DNA from 2 places in the Mucilaginibacter sp. P19 genome. Region 2 is predicted to be linked to the other one. Evidence: riboswitches for the same ligand, from Rfam matches in the RefSeq annotation. Region 2 holds a riboswitch; the other holds the start of a gene.
What was found. Region 2 has a riboswitch for cobalamin ahead of metE (5-methyltetrahydropteroyltriglutamate--homocysteine S-methyltransferase). Riboswitches for the same ligand answer to the same signal wherever they lie in the genome.
Positions count from the first base shown of each region.

Region 1: it holds a riboswitch for cobalamin, as region 2 does, so the genes downstream of both, ACQ86K_RS13765 (TonB-dependent receptor) here and metE (5-methyltetrahydropteroyltriglutamate--homocysteine S-methyltransferase) in region 2, are expected to answer to the same signal.

Region 1 covers NZ_CP192586.1:2,846,584-2,851,193, reverse strand. The annotation lists gene ACQ86K_RS13780 (SIR2 family NAD-dependent protein deacylase) at 1-174, opposite strand, end outside; gene ACQ86K_RS13775 (DUF6580 family putative transport protein) at 260-832, opposite strand; gene ACQ86K_RS13770 (TonB-dependent receptor plug domain-containing protein) at 884-2,332, opposite strand; gene ACQ86K_RS13765 (TonB-dependent receptor) at 2,329-2,835, opposite strand; cobalamin riboswitch at 2,956-3,148, opposite strand; gene ACQ86K_RS13760 (class A beta-lactamase-related serine hydrolase) at 3,191-4,450, shown strand; gene ACQ86K_RS13755 (SRPBCC family protein) at 4,516-4,610, shown strand, end outside.
Region 2 covers NZ_CP192586.1:3,673,810-3,678,419, reverse strand. The annotation lists gene ACQ86K_RS17855 (MFS transporter) at 1-1,127, shown strand, start outside; gene ACQ86K_RS17850 (MFS transporter) at 1,225-2,637, opposite strand; cobalamin riboswitch at 2,758-2,948, shown strand; partial or broken gene metE (5-methyltetrahydropteroyltriglutamate--homocysteine S-methyltransferase) at 3,122-4,610, shown strand, end outside.

The DNA.
Region 1 (4,610 bases), 830 kb from region 2:
TTTACGGCGCTCGTTATAAAATTGCTGCACCCTAACCGGGTTATGTTCCCAGGCTTCGGGTGTGGCTACATCTTCAATATTGTAACCCTCCCAAAGGCCATCGCTGTCCCTGAATGTTTTTAAGCCACTTTCAGCACTGATACCAGCTCCGGTCAATATTACTATGTTTTTCATTTTGATTTAAGTAGAAAGGCTGGTTAGGCCATAAAAAAAGCGGATCGTTTTTCAACAATCCGCTTTAAATTTAAATGCTTTTATATTATAAAGCCAATTGCTTTTTGTCCTGCAAAAAAGTGTACTTATTTTTCGCCAACTCAAAGCCGCCAAAAAGTATTGCACTAAATACTAATGTACCCAATGCCATATTTTTCTCAAACGGAATTGCCTTGACCAATGACTCGCCATACCCAGCCAAAGTATGCGGATAAGCTGTACCATATAACCATGGCAGATCAGTAATTAACCAGTGAATCAAAACTGTAGCGATTGAGCCTAAAAGCACACTAACAACATTTACCCTTTCAAGCATAGTACCAACAAGTACCATGAATGCAAAGCATAGGTAAACCCAGACTGCTCCACCATACCATAAAGTTAACTTTGAAGTATACAGGTAATTGATTATGATATCGGTTGAAAACAGCGTAAGCAACACTGTTGCATAACCTTTCCACTTTGAGGTAAAATAAGCACCGCCAAATAATGCAATAGCACCTACCGGATTGAAATTACTCAATTCTTTATACTTAAATGCTAAAAGCCTGAATGCGGCAGCAACCAGGATCATCAGGATCAGGAACAGGTTGCGGTTGGTGTTATCTTTTGCGGTCATGATTTTATATATGGCGTAAAATTACTTAATAATCCGAATAATAAGCAAACGCTATTTAATTTGATACCTGGCGCCAAGCATGAAGTTGATACCGCGTGTGTTATATCCTAACCAGTCTACGTACTTAGTATCCAAAACGTTGTTCAAGTCACCAAAAACATTTAAATTTTTAGTTGCCTTGTATTCCAGATGCAAATCTACCAGGTTATAATGTTTCAACGTGATCACACGTGAAGGATAAGTTGAAAAATCCTGATCGGTACGGCTACCTGTATATTTGTAGTTAACGCCTACCTCGAAATCACTTAAAACATCATAGCTGATATTGGCCCCAAAAGTGCTCTTAGGCCTGCGGTAAAGGTTACTGGTTTGAACTCCGGCTTCATCGGTAAGTTTACCTGTTACATAAGCGTAATACGCAGATGCATGTATTTTGCTGTCGCGATATTTTAACTCAGTTTCAAAGCCTTTATCTTTTTGCTCTTGACCGTTTTTATAGAAAGAAGCGTACGGCGGCTGCGATTCAGAGAAAAAGTAAATTACATCTTTAGTATTACGCTTGAAAAACTGCGTATTGAATGACAATGTATTTTTAACAATTTCCCAATCAAAACCTGCTTCGTATGATGTGGTAATCTCGGGATTTAATTTAGGATTGCCATATTGCGAAAACAACTGATATAGCGAAGGCGACCTGAACGCTGAAGCTATTGTACCGAAAACTTTAAACTGATCGGCAAGGTATAAAGATGGATTGATGGTGTAGGTAAACTTATCGCCATATTTGCTATGGTTATTGTACCTGCCGCCTAACTCCATATGAAAGATATCGTATTTAAAAAACAACGATGTATAAGCGCTGAAGATGTTATTAGCAGCATCGCCGGCTTTAATAATGCTTGGCACACCCGGATAAGCTGTCGACTCATACAAGCTGTACTGGCTTGTGTTGCTGTATTTAAAGGCCGCGCCGCTGGTAATATCAAAATACTTATTCAATTCATAATTAAACACAGCTTCGGCATTGGTTATACGTCCTGTATTTTTTGTAACCTGGTGGGTTCCGCCATTGTCAGACGGAAGGTTGGTGAAATCATTTTGAACCGTATTTTGCGACAGGTTCACGTTGAGGTTACCTTTAGGCAAAATCAGTTTTGCACCTACGCCACCAAATAAAAATGTGTTTTTATACGTGTAATCGTTATCATTAGTAAAAGCACCATAAGGCAGGTCGCCGGTGTTGTGGCTTACCTGCAGGTTTCCATTAAGAATAAATTTAGATGAGACATTTTGGCTCAGGTTCACACTGGCCGAACGTTGGTGAAAACCATCTTTCTTAAAATCGCCTTTGCCAGTGGTATCTGTAGCCGCGGCAAAGCCTTTTGAATCGGTATTTGACAGGTTAATGGCTATGCCTGTATTTTTCACCTGTCCAATTAATGAGGCCGACTCTTTAAACGTATTATAGCTGCCGCCTGTTAACTGCAAACCACCGGTCAATCCCTGTTGTTTAGCTTTTTTGTGATGATATTAATAACGCCTGCTACAGCATCAGAACCATAAAGCGTTGAACCACTTCCTTTCAAAATCTCGATATGATCTATCAAATCCACCGAAAGGGCATTAAGATCATAGCTGCCGTCTATACCGGATGCGTTATTTACCGGGAAGCCATCAACCAGGATAAGGGTATTGCCAGTTGAAGCTCCGCGTAGGAAAACCGATGTGCTGATACCGGGGGCATTATTTGCACCTGAAAAAGTTATACCGGCAACCGTATTTAATAATTGAGGTAATGATTTACCCTGCGATTTATTGATTTTATCTGCAGAGATTATTGTAACAACGCGGCCAATGTCTGACAGTTTTTTAGGCGAACGGCTTGCAGTTACTACTACCGTATTGAGTGTGCGTGTGGTATCCTGTGCATATGCTGCTGAGGTAGATAAACCAACAGCTAACAAACCGAATCCCAAAGTAATTTTAGCGTACTTTTTTTCCATGTATGATTGATATGTGTAAAATAATAATGCAGCCTTAATAGCATACACGGAAATGAATAAAATGAAAACACGCCAAACGAAGAGCATTCACATTCAAGCTTCAATCCCCGAAAGCTATGAATAACATATAACGCCTTGGCAGGTCTTCTGACTTGCTCCCCTTTTGCCTGGCCTTCCCCCTGTTTACAGAAAGTGACTTTATAGATTTGGCAACGGTTATGGAACTTACAGCTGCGGGACAGTTACGGATTTACACCGTATTCCCTTTTAATTCATTAAGCAAATAATGAAACCTAAAGCGCTGCAAAAGTACAATAAGTATCCGTTAACCTCAAATTACATAACTATATTTATCATGATGAAATATCTCTGTATTTTACTGCTGATCATGAGCACACTTAACGGTTTTGCCCAACAACCCGATACCGTTTTTCTGAAGGGCTTATTACATGAACATCCTGAATTATTTTCAGGTATCCTAAACCACCCCACACAAAATGAAGTACAGATACTATACACCCGGATAGACAGGGATAGAAACAATATTCCTCACTTTACCTCATACAGTTATCGCGTTAATGCGCATCATTATTTTTATCCAGCAAGCACAGTAAAACTCCCTGCAGCCATATTTGCCCTTGAAAAGTTGAATGAGCTGAAGGTGCAAGGTTTAAACCCCAAGTCGGTGATGATTACAGATAGTTCATTTGCCGGCCAAACCAAGGTACGTGTGGACACATCATCTGCAACAGGTCTCCCATCTATTGAAAACTACATTAAAAAAATCTTACTGGTGAGCGATAACGATGCGTACAACCGCCTGTACGAATTTGTTGGCCGGGCGGAGATCAATCAAAAACTAAAAAAATATCACCTTAATAACACTCGTATTGTAGGCAGGCTGGCTATTGGCGATGCGGGAGAAAGTACCCAGCACACCAACCCTATCAATTTTTACAACGACGATAAATTGGTTTATCACAAGCCTACACTATATGATGCTTCAAACTATCCCATGAACCTGGAAAACATGCTTCAGGGCAAAGCCTACTTAGATAGCAGCGACCGGCTTGTGAATAAACCGCTTGACTTTTCTGAAAAGAACGTTTATGCCCTCGCCGATCAGCAGATGGTACTTAAAAGATTGTTATTTCCGGAAACTTTTCCTCAAAAACAACGCTTCAATTTAACTGCGGATGATTATCGCTTCATTTACCGTTACATGAGCACCTTCCCTACCGAAAACACCAAACCCACCTATAACCGCCCTGAATATTTCCCGGCTTATTGTAAGTTTTTGTTTTATGGCGGGGATAGTACAGCGGCTATTAACCCCAATATCAGGATTTTCAATAAAGTTGGCGACAGTTATGGTTATGATATTGATAATGCCTATATCGTAGATTTCAAAAATAAGGTAGAGTTTATACTCAGTGCTGTTGTACAGTCAAACGAAGATGGCGTACTGAATGATAATAAATATGAGTACGCCACTGTATGCCTGCCTTTCCTGAAAAACCTTGGCCAGGTAATATATCAATATGAGTTAAAACGTCCCAAAAAGCATCTACCCGATTTAACTAAATTTAAATTTAACTATAGTCAAAAGCAATAAAATTCACTTCGGGAAAACTTAGTAGCGCAAAGGGTGTTTTAAAAACGACAACTATTTAAAAACCTATGGCAACTACAATAGTAAAATATACCGACAACTACCCCGTGCTTTACGGCGACGACCGTATAAATCTGAATTGGCCCGAGCGTTTTACGTCTAT
Region 2 (4,610 bases):
GGGAATTAGCTGTCAATAATTCGGCCGTTCAGCTTTCGCTCATCGCGTTTATGATCAGTTCGGGCGTTAGTCAGTTGTTTGTTGGCAGCTTGCTCGATAGCTTTGGCCGGTACCGTATCGGTACTGTCTCTTTACTGGTGTTTGCATTTGCAAGTTTTGTCATAGCTATCTGCCATAATATTGAGCTTATTTATGCCATGCGTATTTTGCAGGGCATCACGGTAGCGCTTATTGTGGTAGGGAAGAGGGCATACTTTGTAGATATGTACTCGGGCGAGCAGCTTAAACATTATACAAGTCTTTTTTCTATCATCTGGGCAACCGCGCCTATTGTAGCGCCTTTTATCGGAGGTTACCTTGAAGCTGCCTTTGGCTGGGAATCCAACTTCCTTTTCCTGGGGATAGCCACTCTTTCACTACTTGTTTTAGAGCTGGTATACGGTGGCGAATCATTAAAAAATTATCACCCGTTCAAAGCCAAAAGTATTCTGCAGGTTTACCTGGCTACCATTAAAACCCGTGATTTTTCCCTGGGCCTCATCCTGATCTCCCTGAGCTATGCCATGCTGGTGGTGTATGGTATGAGCAGCCCTTTTATAATTGAGCATGTATTTCATTTGTCGCCTGTGGTAACCGGTTATTGTTCGCTGCTTTCGGGGGTATCATTGATGGCGGGCGGTATTATTTCAAAAACCCTCATCAGGAAGCCGCTTATCAAAAAAGTATCTATAGCGCTTGCACTGCAATTAGGCTTTGCCGCTTTAATGGTGTTCACAGCAGGGATTAAAACAAATTTATTTACGCTGATGGCATTTACAGCATTGGTTCACCTGTTATCTGGCTTTATATTCAATAATATATTTGCTTACTGTTTAGGCCGGTTTTCAAAAAATGCGGGTATTGCAAGCGGCGTGACCGGCGGCTCACTTTATATTATCACTTCATTTTTTAGCTATGGAATTGTAAATATTATGGCTATCAAAAATCAGCAGTTATTAGGAACCGCTTATTTATCGTTCGCGATACTGGCTGTTGTTACACTGATGCTTTTCATCAAAGCGAGGGCTTCGCAGCAAAAACAAGAAGAAGCGGCTGTTATTTTAGCTGCTGAGGTAGCTGTTGTATAAGGAATAAGATTCCCTGGTTTCATATAACTTTATGATGGAATAATGGAAGCCGGTAAGGAATTATCGGCTTCCATTTTGGTGTGTGATATCAGCAGTTTTATCTTTTTAGTCCTTTTACAATTAATAACATGGCGAAAGCGGTTAAGCCGATGGATATGGCTGCGCTTTTGGATACGGCGCCTAAAATGGCCAGTGTGCCTCCTGCAGCCATTGCACCAAAAACGGCTACACCTATGGCACCCGCTGTTTGCCTTGCCGTGTTTAATATAGCCGAGGCAGTTCCTGATAATGTTTTATCTACACTTGATAAAATACCATTGGTCATGGCTGGTACAGCAAGGCCCATACCCATCGGGATAACCAGGAAAGGCAGGAATAGTTCAAGATATGGGGTATGCTCGTGAGCTATGAATAAACCCGCAAAGCCGGCGGCAAACATGATGAGGCCAACAATGATAGGTTTACGGATGCCGTAGCGGTTAACGATGCGGCCGCTAATCACATTGGAGATCACAAAGCCTACAGTAAGCGGAAGAAATGCCAGCCCGGCCATAATGGATGGATAGTTTAGTACTTTTTGCAGATAAAGGCTTAAAATAAAAACGCTGCCATAGTAAGATCCGTTTAAAACCGCACCGAGTATTAAAAGTGCATTAAACCTCGCTGACTTGAACAGATGGAATGGCAGCATTGGATGTGCTGTTTTGCCTTCAATCCATAAAAAAAGACCGAAAATCAATAAACTCAAAATAAGCCCTCCCCAGATTAGTACATGGCTTAATCCAAGCCGGGGTATTTCAATAATTACACTAATGAGCGTGGTGACTGATAGCATCCAGGTGAGTTGTCCGGGCAAATCAAAACTCCTCTTGCTTGTTTTTGTCATTTGCGCCATTTTAAAACTCAGGATATAACCAATTATGCAGATTGGGATGTTAACAATAAAAATGAAACGCCAACTGCTGAATGCTATCAGGAAGCCACCAATAGTGGGGCCTGCCGCCATGGCAGCGCTTCCGGCAGCTGTCCACAAGCCTACGGCCCGCGTGCGTGTTTGTGGTGTATGTGCAAACTGGTGATTGAGCAATGCAAGCGAGCTTGGGATCATCATAGCAGCCCCAATTCCCTGGGCCACACGGCAAATGATAAGCGTAATTGCATCAGGGGCCAAACCGCATCCTGCTGATGCAATACCGAAAATGATCATGCCAATCTGGAAGATCTTTTTTGATCCTAATAGGTCGCCGAGGCTACCTGCCGACAGCATGAGTACTGCAAATGCAAGCGTGTATGCGTCAATTACCCATTGCAGGGTGCTGATACCCGCATGATATGCTTTTGCAATTTCAGGTAGTGCAATATTAACGATAGAAACATCAAGTTGTGCTACTACAAAGGCCAAACTGGTAGTTAATACCGCCCAGCCAAAGCCCGGAAGGTTTGAATGTGTTTTCTGATCCATATAGAAGCTGCCAAAGGTAAGGATCAGTTTGCATCTGGTATGGTACAATTCAACGTTTTATAGGTTTACGCGTTTATTGACCATGATATAGCCTACAATTTCACCAATAAAATAACCTGAATATTCAGCCGGCATATCATTATATTTGCCCCGATAGTTCTTTACTTTACTTCATCAACCGGTATAGGTTTTACTTAATTGTAGATTAATAGGGAATCGTGTGTAAATCACGAACTGTCGCGCAACTGTAAGTAACACAAAGGTTTTTGCCAGTAATGTCCACTGTCCTGATGAAAGGGATGGGAAGGGCGGCAAAAATGTTACAAGTCAGGAGACCTGCCTAATACTGAATTGACAATGCTTTCGCGGTATGAAGCTTGGTCTGGGTTATGATTACTTGCCTGTTGGGTCCATGACCTGTTATGACAGGCTGTGCCCATATATTCTCTCCATTTTTACATATCACCAAAGTATTACGAAGCTTAGCTAAAAGGGCTTTTAACCGATTTATTCATTTAATCAATTAAAAGAGATGCTAACGCAAAATTTAGGCTACCCGCGTATTGGTAGCCGGCGCGAATTGAAAAAAGTCTGCGAAAACTACTGGGCAGGCAAAACGGGCTTAAAAAATGTGCTTACCGTGGGTAAATACATCAGGGAAGAGAACTGGCTGCTGCAAAAGAAGCCGAGATCGACCTCATCCCATCAAATGATTTTTCATTTTATGACCAGGTGCTGGATCATTCACTGATGTTTGGCGCTATTCCTAAACGCTATCATGAAGTGATCAGTCAAAAAGGCAATACCGAGCTCGATCTGTATTTTGCTATGGCCCGCGGCTATCAAAAAGATGGATTGGATGTGGTAGCCATGGAAATGACCAAATGGTTTGATACCAATTACCATTACATAGTACCCGAGTTTTATAAAGACCAGCAGTTTAAACTGTTCTCCACCAAAGTTATCGATGAGTTTTATGAGGCTAAACAGTTGGGCATCGTTAGCAAGCCGGTATTGCTTGGCCCTGTATCGTACCTGTTGTTAGGTAAGGAGAAAGAGGCTGGTTTCGATAGGATAGACCTGATCAAAAATCTGCTGCCTGTTTATTTTGACATTCTGAATAAGCTTAAAGCTTTAGGTGCCGAATGGGTTCAGTTTGATGAGCCGTTTTTAGCACTTGATTTAAGCGAAAAACAACAAGAGGTATTTAAAGATACCTATAAGCAATTGAGGAAGGAATTTCCTTTTCTGAAGATAGTTTTGGCAACTTATTTTGAACGCCTGGGCGATAACACTCAATTAGCGGCAATTTTACCTGTTGATGTTTTACATGTCGATTTAGTGCGGGCGCCTCAGCAATTGAATGAAGTAATGGAGCATCTGCCCCAAAAAACTATCCTTTCTTTAGGTGTTGTTGACGGGCGCAATATCTGGAAAAATGATTTTGTTAACTCGCTGGTCATTATAAAGAATGCGAAGGATAAATTAGGTGCCGACCGCGTTTGGATAGCCCCTTCATGCTCATTGATCCATTCGCCATGCGATCTGCAAAATGAAACCAACGATGAAGTGCTTACTCCCGAAATTAAGCAGTGGCTGGCTTTTGCGCGGCAGAAAATAAACGAAGTGGTATTGCTGAGCAACTTATCGGAAGATGTGGTGAGCGATAGCAGCCTGCATCAACTGGCAAAAAACCGGCAGGCAAACGAGGCCCGCCGAACATCTGCACTGATCCATAACCCAGCGATTAAACAGCGTGTAAGCGCCATCACCGAAAATGATGCAAAGCGTATAAGTGCTTTTCCTGCACGCAAAGAACAGCAGCAGCAACTGCTTAACCTGCCGCTTTTTGCCACCACAACTATTGGTTCGTTCCCGCAAACCGCCGAAGTACGAAGCTGGCGTGCCCAATTAAAAAAAGGCGCGATAACCCCGGGGGAGTATAATAAACTGATAGCTACCGAAACTGAAAAGGCTATAAAATGGCAGGAAGAAATAGGGTTGGATGTGCTGGTACATGG